Regions from separate parts of the Thiopseudomonas acetoxidans genome, predicted to be linked through region 3. Evidence: predicted binding sites of a transcription regulator. Region 3 holds the regulator's gene; each other region holds the start of a gene.
What was found. The regulator sigma-54, encoded in region 3, starts transcription at its own class of promoters, with help from an activator protein. The targets are predictions, from matches to a motif close to ANTGGCATNNANNTTGCTNT.
Positions count from the first base shown of each region.

Region 1: flhA (flagellar biosynthesis protein FlhA) is a predicted target of sigma-54. The motif match lies at 2,045-2,064, and genes of this name have one in related genera.
Region 2: flgB (flagellar basal body rod protein FlgB) is a predicted target of sigma-54. The motif match lies at 1,989-2,008, and genes of this name have one in related genera.
Region 4: QEZ41_RS11160 (pilin) is a predicted target of sigma-54. The motif match lies at 1,324-1,343, and genes of this name have one in related genera.

Region 1 covers NZ_JAUCDY010000003.1:236,690-240,958, forward strand. The annotation lists gene flhA (flagellar biosynthesis protein FlhA) at 1-1,944, opposite strand, end outside; gene QEZ41_RS04345 (sodium ion-translocating decarboxylase subunit beta) at 2,185-3,321, opposite strand; gene oadA (sodium-extruding oxaloacetate decarboxylase subunit alpha) at 3,332-4,269, opposite strand, start outside.
Region 2 covers NZ_JAUCDY010000010.1:46,309-50,577, reverse strand. The annotation lists gene QEZ41_RS08845 (flagellar hook protein FlgE) at 1-345, opposite strand, end outside; gene flgD (flagellar hook assembly protein FlgD) at 382-1,059, opposite strand; gene flgC (flagellar basal body rod protein FlgC) at 1,076-1,528, opposite strand; gene flgB (flagellar basal body rod protein FlgB) at 1,544-1,951, opposite strand; gene QEZ41_RS08825 (YtoQ family protein) at 2,124-2,564, opposite strand; gene QEZ41_RS12020 (PP0621 family protein) at 2,730-2,948, shown strand; gene QEZ41_RS08820 (two-component system sensor histidine kinase NtrB) at 2,956-4,269, shown strand, end outside.
Region 3 covers NZ_JAUCDY010000001.1:180,001-184,269, reverse strand. The annotation lists gene QEZ41_RS00915 (RsiV family protein) at 1-684, shown strand, start outside; gene QEZ41_RS00910 (RNA polymerase factor sigma-54) at 819-2,354, shown strand; gene hpf (ribosome hibernation-promoting factor, HPF/YfiA family) at 2,431-2,733, shown strand; gene ptsN (PTS IIA-like nitrogen regulatory protein PtsN) at 2,750-3,223, shown strand; gene rapZ (RNase adapter RapZ) at 3,226-4,098, shown strand; gene QEZ41_RS00890 (HPr family phosphocarrier protein) at 4,095-4,269, shown strand, end outside.
Region 4 covers NZ_JAUCDY010000017.1:11,028-15,296, forward strand. The annotation lists gene QEZ41_RS11150 (sodium:solute symporter family protein) at 1-453, shown strand, start outside; gene QEZ41_RS11155 (hypothetical protein) at 663-1,040, shown strand; gene QEZ41_RS11160 (pilin) at 1,417-1,845, shown strand; gene QEZ41_RS11165 (hypothetical protein) at 1,914-3,842, shown strand; gene QEZ41_RS11170 (glycosyltransferase family 2 protein) at 3,835-4,269, shown strand, end outside.

The DNA.
Region 1 (4,269 bases), on a different contig from region 3:
TAACATTTCTTGTCTCTGCGCCGCCTCAACTAGAGAGTGTTGTAATTTTTCAGCCATGCCAGGTTCTAACAAAATACCGTTCTCAGAACCCTGACCAGCCTGCTGTAAACTATTAAGCAATATCTGTTCCAACTTTGGCTCAAGAGTGATAACTGGCATCTCAGAGTCAAGCCCCACAATGCTTTGCACTATTGCACGCGATAAAGCGACGCGCACAGCAGCCACCATGGCGGCGGGATCTTGACTCTTACCTGCGGCATTAGCGATGGCTTCAGCAATGGTACGAATATCGCGCACTGGTACCTGCTCCTGCAGCAAGGTCTGCAAAATTTTCAATAGTGTCGATAGGGAAATAATGCCCGGAACCAGCTCTTCAGCCAGCTTAGGCGAACTCTTAGCCAGCACCTGCATCAATTGCTGCACTTCTTCGTGACCAATAAGCTCGTGCGCATGATTGTTAAGAATCTGGTTTAGATGGGTCGCCACCACTGTACTGGCGTCTACCACTGTATAGCCTAAGGATTGCGCCTGATCGCGCTGATTCGCTTCAATCCACACTGCTTCCAAGCCAAATGCAGGATCCGTAGTGGCAACACCGTTGACAGTACCAAATACCTGCCCCGGGTTGATGGCTAGATCACGGTCAGGATACACTTCCGCCTCAGCTACAGTCACACCCATCAGGGTCAAGCGGTATGCGTTAGGTGCTAGATCTAAATTGTCACGGATATGCACTGAAGGCATCAAAAAACCTAAGTCTTGCGACAGTTTTTTACGCACACCTTTAATGCGTGCTAGCAGTTGGCCACCCTGATTACGATCCACCAAAGGAATGAGGCGATACCCTACCTCCAAACCCACCATGTCCACGGGCGTTACATCATCCCAACCCAACTCGCGATGTTCAGGTGAAACCGTGGCTGGCAACTGATCGGCCTTGCGCTGCTCTTGCTCCACTACAGCCAAGTCTTTATTTTTCTGCTTGCGCCAAATTATGTAGGCGCCGACACCCGCCAAAACAGCCAAGCTTAAAAATGACACATGCGGCATGCCTGGTATGGAGCCCATGACAAACAGGATCGCAGCAGCAACTGCCAGAGCTTTAGGCGAAGTAAACATCTGGCGATTAATCTGGTCTCCCATATCTTCAGAGGTTGTTACGCGAGTAACCATGACCGCCGCCGCTGTTGACAGCAACAGGCTCGGAACCTGTGCCACTAAACCGTCACCAATGGTTAACAGCGCATAGACCTTACCTGCCTCAGCAAAACTCAAGGAGTGCTGCGCTATACCGACAGTAATACCACCCAGCAGGTTAATAAACAGAATTAACAGTCCAGCGATAGCATCACCGCGCACAAACTTACTAGCACCATCCATCGAACCGTAAAAGTCCGCCTCTTGCGCCACTTCAGAACGACGCAACTTGGCCTCCTCCTGATCAATCAAGCCTGAGTTCAGGTCGGCATCAATCGCCATCTGCTTACCGGGCATGGCATCCAAGGTGAAACGTGCACTCACCTCAGAAATACGGCCCGCACCCTTAGTCACTACAACAAAGTTAATAATCATTAAGATGGCAAAAACAACCGCACCAACAACATAGTTACCACCAACAACCACGTCACCAAACGCTTGAATTACCTTACCAGCGGCATCACCGCCGTCATGACCGTGCAGCAAAACCACGCGGGTTGAAGCTACGTTAAGCGCTAAGCGCATGAGGGTTGCGACTAACAAAATGGTTGGAAAGGCGGCAAAGTCCAACGGGCGCATGGCATATACACCCACCAACAGCACGACAATGGAGAGCGCAATGTTGAAAGTAAAAAATACGTCGAGCAAAAACGGCGGGACAGGCAAAGTCATCATACCCAAGATGACTAGCAGTAAGATGGGCACACCTAGATTGCCCTGCTTGAGGATGCCCATCCCGGTACGCATGCCTGAATATACTTGTGAGCGATTCACTCTATATTTCTCCGCCGAACTCTAAAAAATAATAACGTCAAAAAAACAATGCTTTACAGGATACTCTTGAGTTAATGCAAATATTGAGCCAAGAACACTTTGTCTACACAACAAAAAGCCCAACTGCGCTATCCACGTAGTTGGGCTTTACTAAGGAGTCGTTATTTTATTGCATTATCTTAGCGCATAAAAGCCTATGTTAACTGTAAGCTGTTAGCCGACAAAACTAAGCAAAACGCCTGCCGCCACTGCCGAGCCAATTACACCAGCTACATTGGGACCCATTGCATGCATTAATAAAAAGTTTTGCGAGTTGGCTTCCAACCCCACCTTATTAGCAACCCGCGCCGCCATAGGCACCGCAGAAACACCAGCTGCGCCAATCAATGGGTTAACTTTGTTAGCGCTAAAAAGGTTCATGACTTTAGCCATAATTATTCCAGCCGCTGTGCCACCACAAAAAGCCACCATACCTAAAATTAAGATCCCTAGTGTCTTCAGCTGCAAAAACGTATCTGCAGAAAGCTTAGCTCCCACGGTCAAGCCTAACCCGATAGTGACAACGTTAATCAGCGCATTGCGCGAGGTATCCGCTAAACGCTCAACCACACCGCTTTCACGCATCAAATTACCGAATGCAAACATGCCAATCAATGGAGCTGCATCAGGCAGCAGCAAACCAATTAGCAAGCAAAGCACTAATGGGAAAATAATTTTTTCTGCCTGGCCTACTGGTCGCAACTGCACCATGACGATGGCACGTTCTTCTTTTGAGGTTAACGCACGCATAATCGGCGGTTGAATCAACGGTACTAACGCCATATACGAGTAAGCTGCTACCGCAATCGGTCCAAGCAAATCAGGGGCAAGCCGTGCAGTCACAAATATAGAGGTAGGCCCATCAGCCCCACCAATAATCGCAATGGAAGCAGCCTCACGCAACGTAAACTCCAAACCGGGAATCCCAAGCATGCCGATTGCCAAAGCACCCATCAAGGTCGCAAAAATACCAAACTGCGCTGCCGCACCTAACAAAAGGGTTTTAGGGTTGGCCAACATCGGACCAAAATCCGTCATCGCCCCCACACCCATAAAAATCAGTAGCGGAAAAACACTGGTTGGCAAGCCGACATCATACAGCAGTGCAAGCAAGCCGCCGGTTTCAGCCATTCCAGCAGCCGGTAGGTTAGCCAGCACGCCACCAAAGCCAATAGGAATTAGCAATAAAGGTTCAAAACCCTTGCGAATCGCTAAATAAATCAAGCCAAGACAGACCAGTAGCATAACGGCCTGCCCAAGCTCGAGCTGATAGAGCCCGGTGTTTTGCCACAGGGTAAATAACTTATCCATCATCGAGTCCTCACGCAATGCTTAGCAGGCAATCGCCCACAGATACAGCATCACCAACTGCGACATCAATGCTGGCAATCACTCCGCTGCGGAAGGCGCGAATCTCGGTCTCCATTTTCATGGCTTCCAGAATAATCAACACATCGCCCTCTTCAACCGACTGCCCAGGCTTAGCTAAAACTTTAAAAATGTTTCCAGCCAGCGGCGCACCTTGAGGATCACCCCCTTCGGTTACTGGTGCAGACGCAGTTTGCGTTGCATCGGTACTGACTAGAGGCTTGATGCCTTCAATATCACCGCCCTCATTCACCTGCACCACAAAACTCTTGCCATTAACTTCTACGGTATAGGCTTGCGGCTCGTCAGTATCGCCTAAACGCTCTTTACCTGTAGGCGCGGGCTCAAAAGCGTCAGGATTATTACGGTTTTCCAGAAACTTCAGACCAATTTGCGGGAACAATGCATAGGTCAGTACATCATCCACTTCCCGTTCAGCCTGAGCGAGCTGGATGCCTTTTTCCTGAGCAATTTCACGCAGCTCTTGTGTCAGCTTATCCATCTCGTTATCAATCAAGTCCGCTGGACGGCACGTAATCGCTTCAGCACCCTCCAGCACGCGCGCCTGCAGCTCTGCATTAAACGGAGCTGGTGCGGCACCGTACTCACCCTTCAAGATACCCGCTGTTTCTTTAGTAATGGATTTATAACGCTCGCCGGTTAGCACGTTAATCACCGCTTGCGTGCCGACAATCTGCGAGGTGGGCGTAACCAGCGGGATAAAACCCAAGTCTTCACGTACGCGCGGGATTTCAGCAAGCACTTCATCAAACTTGTCACTTGCGCCTTGCTCTTTAAGCTGATTCTCCATATTGGTCAGCATGCCGCCAGGCACTTGCGCGATCAGAATACGAGAATCAACACCCTTCAAGCTGCCCTCAAATTTTGCAT
Region 2 (4,269 bases), on a different contig from region 3:
CACAATAAAACCTTCTTTATCGGTACCAAAGAAACCTGCTCGGGTATAGCTAAGCGCACCGTTATTACTGACTTGGAAAAAACCATTACCGTTAATGGCCAAGTCCAGCGGATTTTGAGTGTAGTTAATGTTTCCCTGATTGAACTGCTGGGAAATGCTCGCTAACAGCACACCACTACCCTGCTGGTTTTTACCTGTACCCAACACAGTAGCCGCATACACATCTGCAAACTCGGCACGCGACTGCTTAAAGCCCACAGTCCCCGCGTTCGCGATATTGTTACCGGTAACGTTGAGATCTTTAGTTGCCGCACGTAAGCCGCTTAAACCAATATTGAATGACATAGTTGACTCCCTGGTCGCCAAAGCGACAGCTAAAATTTATTGACCGATAATCTGTACTTGTGACAAAGGCGCAGTGCCTAAGCCAGCTAAATTCAATAACAACTCACCACCCTGCGGATTTAATGTAACGCTATCCACGTTAGCTGGTAGTAAGGTGTAGAGACCTTGGGTTTCACCATTAAAGGAACCCTCGGCTTTAAACTTGTACTTGCCAGGCGGCAAGGTTTCGCCATCACTGTTTTTACCATCCCACATAAAGCTTTGGTTGCCACCTTCTTGCGCGCCCATGTTCACTTTGGCAACCACACTACCCGCACTGTCGTACACGCTGACATAGACGTTGCTGCTGCTTTGTGGGACCAAAACACTACCTTTAAACGTTTCAGCCGTATCCACCATGGCTTCATTGGCAGCGATAATAACCTTACGCCCAACCAGTGAAGATGCTTGTAATGCTTGTGATGAGTGAAAACCTGAAAGAATATCACCCACGCTAGCATTCAGTTTCTCAACACCCTCTACGGTACTAAACTGGGCCAGCTGCGCGATAAACTCACCATTACTCTGAGGCTCTAGCGGGTTCTGGTTATTTAATTGAGCAACCAACAATTCCAAGAATTCGTTTTTGCCCAAATCCTTGTTAACCTCGCGATCATTCTTGCGCTGATACTGTTCCAGTACCGAGCCTGTGGTTCCAATTGCAGAAGCACTCATCTTTATGTCCTCGCCCTTACTGGCCTAAAGTCAACACACGCTGCATCATTTGCTTGGCGGTGTTCATCATTTCTACGTTGGTCTGGAAAGCACGGCTAGCAGAAATCATATCGGCCATTTCTTCCACCACGTTGACGTTAGGGTAAAACACATAACCCTGTTCATTGGCTGCCGGGTGGTCTGGCTCATAGCGTGGCACGAGCTCACTTTGATCCTCGACAATACCCTTCACTTGTACACCTTTGCCTGACTGAACTTGTCCAGCAAACAAAGATGCTGAGCCTGTGCCATTGGGCTGTAAATTTTCCGCAAACACTGTGGCAAATACGGGATGACGCGCACGATAGGTTTGGTCAATGCTGGAGGACACCGTATCGGCGTTAGCGATGTTGCTCGATATAGTGTTTAAGCGCGTACTTTGCGCACTCATGCCACTGCCGGCAATATGAAATACACTGGATAGAGACATAATCAGTTACCTCGCTTATTCGCCGCGTAGGGCCATCATCAGCCCTTTGAATTTTTTATTTAACAGAGTAAAGCTGGCTTGGAATTGCACCGCATTTTCCGTATACATGGATTGTTCTACCTGTAGATCCACCGTGTTTTGGTCGATGGCTGCATGATGAGGGTTGCGGAAACGTAACGCTGGGTCAGCCAGCTCGACACCATCGGCGCTAATATGCTGGCCATTGGTGCGTGCTAACGAAACGGGTCCACTGCCTTGGCGATCGGCTTGGCTGGCTAATACGCTAGCAAAGTCTAGATCACGCGCTTTAAAATGCGGGGTATCGGCATTGGCAATGTTATTAGCCAGCACCTCAGCGCGCTGGGCACGGAAGCCGAGGGCTTGCTCATGGATGCCGAGGGCTTTACTGAAATTGATACTCATGGTCGCACTACCTGTTGTTAATCTACCTGCCTGAATCAATGCAAGTCATATGCCAACAACTGGTAAGCTCTTATGTATCAATGAGTTAGATGTTGCGAAGGGGAAACCAGAAAGCTAAGTGGCAGTTTTTTGCCACATGCCGGAGCGCAATGATGCGCCCCGACATCCTATTTTATACTTGGGTGACGTAAGCAAGCGTCTCTACGACCTGCTCCGTGGTGGTTGCCCAAGCCATGGCAGCAGCGTCCACTTCTTTAAGTGGGTGAACAATATCTGCAGCGTGCAGGGTCACATAGGGTTTGCCCAGTGCAGCGCAATAACCAGCATCAAAAGCGGCATTCCATTGTTTGTACTTATCACCAAAACGCACCACCACTAAATCAGCTTGCTCGATTAGGGATTTGGTACGTATAGCATTTACTTTAGCTGATTGATGATCACGCCAAAACTGATTGTCCTGCGCACTTAAATGATCGCCAGCCGCATCGCTTGCATCATGGTCGGTCACTGCAGAGGTAAATTTAATATCTAAGCCGCGTGCAGCCGCACCCTGCTTGATCTCATCACGCCAATCAGTATGGATTTCACCAGAGAGATACACTGTAAATGTCATGTTTTTTCCTTACATTAATCCAGACAAGACGAATATTTACTATGTCTGTTAAACTTTAACTCACTATAACTATACCTCACTTTAGCAAACCTTTGAAAACCACCTACGCAACACGCTGTAGGCTTTCAGGGACCGCTTAAACACTTGCCTTAGCAGAGACTTACCATGGGACTTTCGCGTTTAATTTTATTCTTAATTTTTTTCACTGCGGGTTACTGGCTGTGGAAAAGACTCTCAAACAAAAAAAAACCAAAACAGCACTCTTCCACTGCTACACCCATGGTGCGCTGTAACCATTGCAATCTGTATTTAGCACAAGAGCAAGCCACACTAAAAAACGACCAGTGGTATTGCTGCGCAGATCATGCACACAGGGACAATTAGCTAAACCATGAACAACGAACTGGCTTTATTAGGTACCGCCGGACAACGTGTACTGCGTCTTTACCACATTTATCGGCTTATTATTGGTCTGGCACTGGTACTTATCATTTCCAGCAACCTAGAAAGCCAGTTGCTCGACGTCACTCATCGCCAATTCTTTTTATATGCCAGCTGGGCCTATTTAATTCTAAATATTATTGTCGCTACCAGCATGCAACAGGCTGAGCGTATCGGTGTGTTATTCGCTTTGGCACTCTTTGATATTGTGCAACTCTGTACTTTGTTTTATACCGCTGGCGGCCCATCTAGCGGCATAGGTAACCTGATTATCGTAGCTGTTGCTGTGGCCAATGTTTTGTTATATCGCCACTTAGGTATTCTAATTGCAGCTGTAGGTGCAGCCGGTATTATCTACCTGACCTTTTATCTTAGCTTTAGCAACGCCTATGTCAGCAACCTTTATATGCAAGCAGGTATCTCAGGCATGCTGTGTTTTGCTGCGGCATTTTTTGTGCAAGCCGTCAGTAAACGTCTTAAAGCCAGTGAAGCTTTAGCTATTAAACAAGCCTCTACCGTTGCTAGCCTAGAAGCGTTAAACGCCTTAGTTATCGACCGCATGCGTACCGGTATTCTTATCGTCGACAACCAATACCGTATTTTGCAAGCAAACCAGTCTGCGCTACAGATGCTTAATAGCCGACAGCTACAAGGGGCCAGCCTTGCCATACATTTCCCCGCCTTAATCGACAGCTATCAAGCCTGGCAGAAAAATACAAGCATGCACCCAAGCTCCGTTCAATTCTCTGAAAGAACGCCACAGTTACAGCCCAGCTTTGTGTTATTGAATAAAAATAACGACACCGGGCAGCTGTTAATTTTCTTAGAAGACACGCGCCAGATTAATCAGCATGCACAGCATTTAAAACTGCTGTCACTGGGTCGCTTAGCAGCAGCCATTTCCCATGAGATCCGTAACCCACTAGGCGCAATCAGCCATGCGGCACAGCTATTAAACGAGTCTGAACAGTTAGGTTCAGAGGACAAGCGTTTAGCGCAGATAATTCAAGACCAAACCAGACGCATGAACCTAGTCGTGGAAAACGTGCTGCAGCTATCCAAGCAACGCCAAGCCGAGCAGCAAGTGCTTGATCTTAAATACTGGCTGCACCGTTTCGTCAGTAACTATCAAGAAAGGGCAACAACAAACGAAGTACTGCGCCTACTGGTCAAAGGCTCCTCACTGCAAACACGTATGGATCCGCACCAGCTGGATCAGGTGTTAACCAATTTAATTAACAATGCTATGCGCTACACAAAAGAG
Region 3 (4,269 bases):
GCTGACATCGGCTTAAAAGCCCTGCCACACGAATGGAGCCGCACCAAACCCGGCTGTGAGGATGCAAACAGCTGCCCGGCTATCAGTGTAAACAGCCTAAAATTCCCCGAAGATGCGCAGTTGAGCAAACAGCTAGAGCAGCGCCTGATCATGCTTAATCTTTTTGAGAGTGAGCAAGACACGGCTTTTAACAACCTACTTGAGTACGAACAATTCTTTTGGGAAAACGCAGACATTCTTGACTGGGTCAGCTTTACCGCCAACATTGTGTTTAAAAACGAGCGCTTTACTGTGCTCGAGCTTATGAACGGCATCTATTTCACCGGCGCTGCGCACGGCATGAGCAGCTCTGAATATCTAAACTGGGATAACGACACACAAACACCCATCACTCTGGAAGATATGTTAGTGCCCGATGCCCAAGAGCAGTTTTACGCGCTATTGGCTACAGCTCACCAACAGTGGCTAGCTACACTGGCAACTACAACAGATCTTGACCTAGACGCGTGGTTGGATATTTGGCCATTTCATACCAATGACAATATCGCCCTCACAGCCACAGGTGTCACAGTTAAATATAACCCCTATGCAATCGCTCCTTACTCCTTTGGGCTTCCGGAATTACAGATTCCCTACGCACAACTACAGGGGGTTTTAAAACCTGATTACCTGCTCAACCCCTAAGGTTGCACGCCCTTTAGCATCATTTAGCAATCATTTTGCTGCTAGGACTTGGCAAACGTGTAAAAATAAGGCATATATCTTGCTATAGAATATAAAAAACCATCGATGCGCCTAAGGAGATATGTGTTCACATTATGAGAGCCTCACTGGTTTTAAAAATGGGCCAGCAACTGACGATGACGCCGCAGTTGCAGCAAGCCATTCGACTTTTGCAGATGTCTACCTTGGATTTACAAGCTGAAATCCAAGAAGCACTTGACTCTAACCCAATGTTGGAGCGAGAAGAGGAAGGCGCCGAGCATGAGCAGCTAAGCCTTGCTGATTTCAACTCGAACGATAATCCTGAGCTTAGCCAAGTAACTCATTCGCATCACGAACACAGCACTGCCACGCAAGCGGCGAATGATAGCCAAGAAAACACTAACCCGGACTATCCTGATGCAAGCGCTAGCGAGTGGGCAGACCAAATCCCCGCTGAGCTTTCTATCGATACCTCTTGGGAAGATGTATACCAATCCAGCGCCAGCAACTTACCCGCCTCAAACAGCGAAGACTGGGATTTCACTGCGACAACCGCCAGCAATACCAACCTGCGCGACCACTTGTTGTGGCAGCTTAATGTCGCCAAACTTGAACCCAGAGACGAGTATATTGCGCGTACGCTCATTGATGCTATAGGTGACGACGGCTACCTAGAAGAGTCGCTACCTGGGCTGCTCGAAGGCTTTATGCCAGAGCTACAGGTCACACTGGACGACCTTGAAACCGTATTGATACGCGTGCAGGAATTTGAACCCACTGGCATAGGGGCGCGCAATCTAGGTGAGTGCTTAGTTTTACAGTTAAAAAGCCTGCCATCTGATACACCTTGGTTAGACAAAGCAATCATTCTCTGCCAAAAACACTTGGATTTACTCGGCAGTAAAGATTACCAACGTCTTATGCGGGCGATGCGGATTAACGAAGATGAACTGCGTAGCATTGTGCAGCTCATCCAAACACTGGACCCACGCCCTGGTTCAAGCATTGAAACCTCTGAGGCCGAGTATATTGTTCCAGATGTCATAGTACGTAAAGACAAAAACCGCTGGGTAGTCGAGCTCAATCCAGAAATCGCACCTAAACTCAGCATCAACTCACTTTATGCCAGCTATGTACGGCGTGCCGATAACAGTACGGACAATACCTTTATGCGCAACCAATTACAGGAAGCGCGCTGGTTTATCCGCAGCCTACAAAGCCGTCACGAAACGCTGTTAAAGGTATCTACAGAAATACTACAACGGCAAATTGATTTCTTTGAACACGGGCCCGAGGCCATGAAGCCCATGGTGCTAGCCGATATTGCCGAAGCCATCGAAATGCATGAGTCGACCATCTCAAGAGCGACCACACAAAAATACATGCACACGCCAAGAGGTATTTTTGAGCTTAAATACTTTTTTTCCAGTCACGTCAGTACGGCACAGGGCGGGGAATGCTCGTCCACTGCGATTCGCGCCATTATCGAGAAGCTCGTCGCAGCGGAAAACCCCAAAAAACCACTCAGCGACAGTAAAATCGCAGCACTTTTAGAAGAGCAGGGTATACAGGTTGCGCGACGCACCATTGCCAAGTATCGCGAAGCACTTGGAATCCCTTCATCGACTGAACGCAAACAATTACTCTAAACTTATACTGTTAAATCACCCCGTTTTATTTTGTTTACAGTACACTATACGAAGTATCTAAACTAAGGAGTTCACCATGCAAATTACCATCACGGGCCATCAACTGGACATCACTGACGCCATGCGCGAATACGTTAATAACAAGTTTTCACGCTTAGAACGTCACTTCGACAAGATCACCAGTATTCGTGTAACCATGAGCGTGGAAAAGATTAACCAAAAAGTTGATGCAACCATCCTAATCGCCGGTGGCGATGTCAATGCTAACGCTGAGCATGAAGACATGTATGCAGCCATTGACCTCTTGGTTGATAAACTGGATCGTCAGCTGCTTAAGCACAAAGAAAAACAGCTTGACCGCCAAAAGGGTGCTAATTAGCGAGCGCTTATACTCAATGATTCAATTAGAGCAAATCCTGACTCCCGGCCGTTCCCAAGTGAACGTGCCAGGAGGCAGTAAAAAGAAAATCCTAGAACACATCGCCAAACTGTTAGCCAATGATTGCGCCGAGCTTGATGAATACAGCTTACTCGACAGCCTCATTGCGCGCGAAAGGTTGGGCTCTACAGGCTTTGGCAATGGTATAGCCATTCCCCATTGCCGCTTGATAGGTTGCACCCAACCCATCGGTGCACTACTGCATTTAGAAAACCCAATAGACTTTGACGCCATCGACGGTGCACCCGTAGATTTACTCTTTGTTTTATTAGTGCCTGAAACAGCAACCGATGAACACTTGGAGCTATTACGACAAATAGCGTCTATTTTCGATCGCGACGATATTCGCGAGCGCCTGCGTCAGTCAGCCGATGCCGAATCTCTTTATCAAGCGTTTTTAGCCGGCCAAGCAGAAACAGGAGTTAAATAGCTATGCGTTTGGTTATTGTTAGCGGTCGCTCAGGCTCGGGCAAAAGTACTGCTTTAGACGTTTTAGAAGATAACGACTATTACTGCATTGATAACCTACCCGCCACATTATTACTTGAGCTGGTCGAGCGTACTTTACTCAATCCTGACATGCTGTATCCGCAGATTGCTGTATCTATTGATGCGCGTAACCAGCCTTATCAGCTTGAACGTTTCCCTGAACTACTCGCCGACCTAAGAGCACGTCATATTCAGTGTGATTTATTATTCTTGGATGCCAATGACGAAACTCTACTTAAGCGTTTCTCTGAAACCCGAAGACGCCACCCACTGACCAATGATACGCGCTCACTACCCGAAGCCATTGCCGATGAAAAAAGACTGCTGGAGCCCATCATCGACTTGGCCGATCTCTGCATTGATACCACGCACTTAAATCTGTACCAACTACGCGACATTATTAAACTGCGCTTACTCGACAAACCCGAGCCGGGCACAGCCTTTTTAATTGAGTCCTTTGGTTTCAAGCGCGGCGTACCGGTCGATGCTGATGTGATTTTTGATATGCGCTGCCTCGCCAACCCCTACTGGATTCCTGAACTAAGAGGTTATAGCGGACTGGATAAGCCGGTGATTGATTATCTGCGCGATCAGCCTGAAGCAGAAGAAATGTATCAAGATCTCTATAGCTATCTCAGCAAGTGGTTACCACGTTTTGCAGCCAGTAATCGCGCGTATGTGACCGTGGGTATTGGCTGTACCGGTGGACAACACCGCTCTGTGTATATGACCGAACGCCTAGGTGCCGCTTTGCGCAAAAAACTGAAAAACGTACAAATTCGCCACCGCGATGTTGTACGACTCGATAGCCAATGAGCAAGCACTGCTGCGTTGTCACCATCAGCAACAAGCGCGGACTGCACGCCCGTGCTTCAGCCAAACTGGCTACGCTAGCGAATAAATTCCCCTGTCAGGTCAGTATTGGTCATACCACTGAGCAACTTAGAAACGCCAAAAACATTCTTGAAGTGATGATGCTTGCCGCCA
Region 4 (4,269 bases), on a different contig from region 3:
ACGCCCAACATCACAGACAAACAAGAAATGTTCTATGCGCGTGTCTCTATGACTGTGGCTATTATCGTGGCTACTTGGCTAGGTCTTAACCCGCCCGGCTTTGCGGCACAAACAGTAGCATTGGCGTTTGGTATTGCAGCATCCTCAATCTTCCCTGTACTAATGATGGGTATCTTCTTTGCCCGCATTAACAGCAGAGGCGCGGTTGCAGGCATGCTAGCTGGTTCAATCTTCACCATTGGCTATATCTTTACCTATCTAGGCATCTTCTTTATCCCAGGAACAAACTTCCTGCAGAACACGCCTAGCGAGTGGATATTCGGTATCTCGCCACTGTCTGTTGGTTGTATCGGTGCTGCAATTAACTTCACCACTGCAATCACTGTTTCTCTACTAACAGAGAAGCCATCAGAAGAAATTCAAGCAATGGTACGTCGCGTACGCTACCCATAGAGCTTGAATCGTGTAAAATAAAGTTTCAAACCTTTAAGTGGGCTTTCTAAGAAAGCCCACTTTTTTATCCGGAGTAACAAATAATGATATGGCACCTTTTCGCTGTATTGATAGTAGGTCTTTGCGGAGGCGCCTTCCTTCACCTGCTAAGAAAACTAAGCGGTGGCAGACTACCCAAATGGATTGTTTCAGCCGGTGCTGGCTTATGTATGTTTGGCTACCACGCTTATTACGACTACAGCTGGTACGAGTTTAAAGTCAGCCAGCTACCAGCAGATAGCGTCGTTATTTACGAGAAACACACCACCAGTTTCTTTAAACCCTGGAGCTACATCTCTCCAGTGGTCAATGCCTTTACCGTCTTTGACGGCAGCTCAAAACAAAGCGAACAGAACCACCAAATTATCGTGGAGTATTACACCTACCATTTCCTGAAAGACCCATCCGAGCGACAAATTATTTTTGAAGTGATCTTAAACTGCACCACACAAGAACGTGCCACCCTAGAAAAGGGCAAGCCCGTCAGCAACACTAAATTTGATAAAGTTGATACCACAGACAAGGTCTATCAACTGGTCTGCAACTAACATCCCACCACCAACACCCCGCACAACCGTCGCGGGGTTTGCGCTACAACCCCACACAAAGCGTCACTACATGACAAAATTTGTCACAACCTAGCAATAACCGCTCTATCTCAAGGGTTATACGCCTACAGCGCAAACACAGCTAAACGATATTTAATTAAAACAGATAAAGTCCGCATTAGCGCACACCCCATACACAGCAAGGCTTACAGCCAATAATCGCCATTCACAAATAAAAAATCTTTGCCTAACCCATCACAGAACGCAATGCTGTAGACTAGCCAATGGCACAGCACTTGCTAAAATACACACAGGTTATCTCAGAAGCTGGCAACGCCAAGCAACTGGACCTACTTTTAATAACAAGGAGATACATATGAAAAACGTACAAAAGGGTTTTACTCTTATTGAATTAATGATCGTAGTTGCGATCATCGGTATTTTGGCTGCAGTAGCATTGCCTGCTTATCAGGATTACACTACACGTGCAAAAGTGACTGAAGCCATCGGCTTTGCAGCAGCAGCAAAAACTGCAGTATCTGAGCATGTATTGACTCGAGATGCGTGGCCTGCAAACAACTCAGCGGCTGGTTTAGCTAATACTATCAGCAGTCCAGTGGTATCAGATGTACAAGTAGGCAATGCTAATGGAGTAATTACAGTAACACTTTCCTCTGGTGGTTTAGGCGAGGCTAACGGTGGAACATTTACTCTGACAGGTAGCACAGCAGGAGCTGGCGTTAGCTGGACCTGTGCGCCAGTTTCAGTTCCTTCCAAGTTTATGCCTTCAAGCTGCCGTCCATAATTAAACGCACGCTTAACCCAAAAAGGCCGCCTATAGGCGGCCTTTTTGTTAATAATGGATGAAGAAATATGAAGCTATGGGTGCATCAACCTAAGGTGCTGTTATTTATTGTGTGCATCATGGTGGTTACTTGCTATTGGGCAGGTACATCAGGTGGGTTTGTGCTTGATGATATGGCCTCTTTGCCACAGCTGGGCTATCACAACACAATTGACAGCCTAGAAAAGTTAAAAGCATTTGTGTTTGGTGGCATTACTGGCCCCGGAGGACGCCCTGTCGCATTGTTAACTTTTGCTGCAAATGCACAAACGTGGCCTGCCCATGCTTATTATTTTATTGTTACCAATATAGCTATTCATGTTGTTAATACTATTTTATTGTTTTGGTTTTTAAATATTTTATTTGCCAAAGCACTACCACAATTAAGACATAAAAAAGTAATCATTATAACTGCCTGTGCTTTATGGGCGCTGCATCCTTTTCATATTTCTACAGTGCTTTATATTGTGCAGCGTATGACGCTGCTAGCAGCAACCTTTTCGCTACTCACTTTTATTGCCTATCTATATGCACGCCGCGACTTATTGGCTGGACGCTATGTTGCGGGCATGATAATGCTAGGCGGTGCTGCATTGTCTGCAGCGTTAGGTTTTTTTAGTAAAGAAATAGTTATATTACTGCCACTACAATTACTTCTAATCGAGTTTTTATGCAGAGTTAACAATAGCGCTAAGCGCAATCGCGCATTAACTTGGCTTTTCTGGGGAAGTTTAGTGCCCGCCGCCATTATTGTAGTAGGCTACCCAGTAAAAATGATAGTTGCAAATACGTGGCATCTAATAACAACTGGATCAGAGTTAGACTCTACTCGTTCTTTTACTATGTTCGAGCGCTTGTTGACAGAGCAGCGTGTTGTAGGCGACTACATTGCTGATTTATTAGTGCCTAAAATGCAGTCATCGGGAGTTTTTTATGATGGCTACAGCATATCAACCAACTTATTAACCCCATTTTCAACACTGGTTTGGATGTTACTACATGTGACATTATTGTTAGGCTCGTTCTTTTTTCGAAAAAAAATACCGATACTTTTCTTTTGTGTCTGGTGGTTTTATGTGGGGCATTTAATCGAATCAACCGCTCCAATGCTCGAAATAAAGTTTGACCACCGTAATTACTTACCCAGCATAGGACTACTGTTGCTAATGGCCTACGCTATAAGTAGTCTAAAAAAAGACATTCTGAAGAAAAGTATATCGATTGGGCTTGTGCTGGTGTATGCAGCATTATTGTTTATGGGTGCCAGCTTATGGGGCAAGCCATTAACTGCTGCTATGGTATGGATAGAAAAGAACCCTAACTCTCCCAGAGCTTTAGAGCATGCAGCATCGCTGTACTTAAATCACCACGGAGCAAGCAAGGAAGCCGAAGCCCTGCTTATGCGAAGCATCAAAATCGCACCGAAAGTTGATGCTGAGCTCAAGTTTATGGGTGTTTTTTGTAAAACATACAATAGTGAGCCCTTAAACTGGGCAGAACTTGCGACACGTGTACAGAAAAGTAGCCGTGATTGGAGTTTATACCCTACGCTAGAGCTTATTATAGACAATTATATTAATAATAAATGCCCTGATTTAGATTTAATGGGATACTTGTCAGTGTTACAGGCTTATCAAAATAACCCTGCATACTCAAAAACAACGTCTTACTATTTAATGGATGACTTAGCTATAAAGGCATCATTAGCTTTCGACAACCCAAAGCTAGCTAAAGAATATGTAAATAAGGCTAATGCAAATTTTGTTCCTCTTGCTTTTCAAATGAATAGAGCTTTGTTTTTTGCAAATAAAGGCGACGTGGTATTTGCAGCTGACTTATTAAAACGAGCCATTACTATTGCAGAGCAGTTGAAAAATGAGTCTGACTTTACAATAACTAATGCAAAAGAAATTCTGCAACTAATGCAGGCTGACCTTAATGAGGCTCAAAGTGAATAGTCTTTTAACAGCGCTTTCTATCATTCTCCCCGCCAAAAACGAATCCGCTGCGATTGGCGCTACAGTCGCTGGCATTATTGCGCTGCTGCCTGACGCTGAAGTGATTGTCGTCAACGACGGCTCTACTGATAACACTTTAGAAGTCGCCACAGCGGCTGGGGCGCGAGTGGTGTCGCATCCCTATTCCAAAGGTAACGGTGCGGCGATTAAAACTGGCGCACGTGCGGCTACCGGCGAAATCATTGTTTTTATGGATGCCGATGGCCAGCATGATCCAGCCGACATTCCGCGCCTACTCGCACGCCTAGAAGAAGGCCACGACATGGTCGTTGGCGCGCGACAAAAAGGCTCACAAGCCAGCGTGGGCCGTGGCATTGCTAATAAGTTTTACAATCGCTTAGCCACCTATATGACCGGCCACACAATC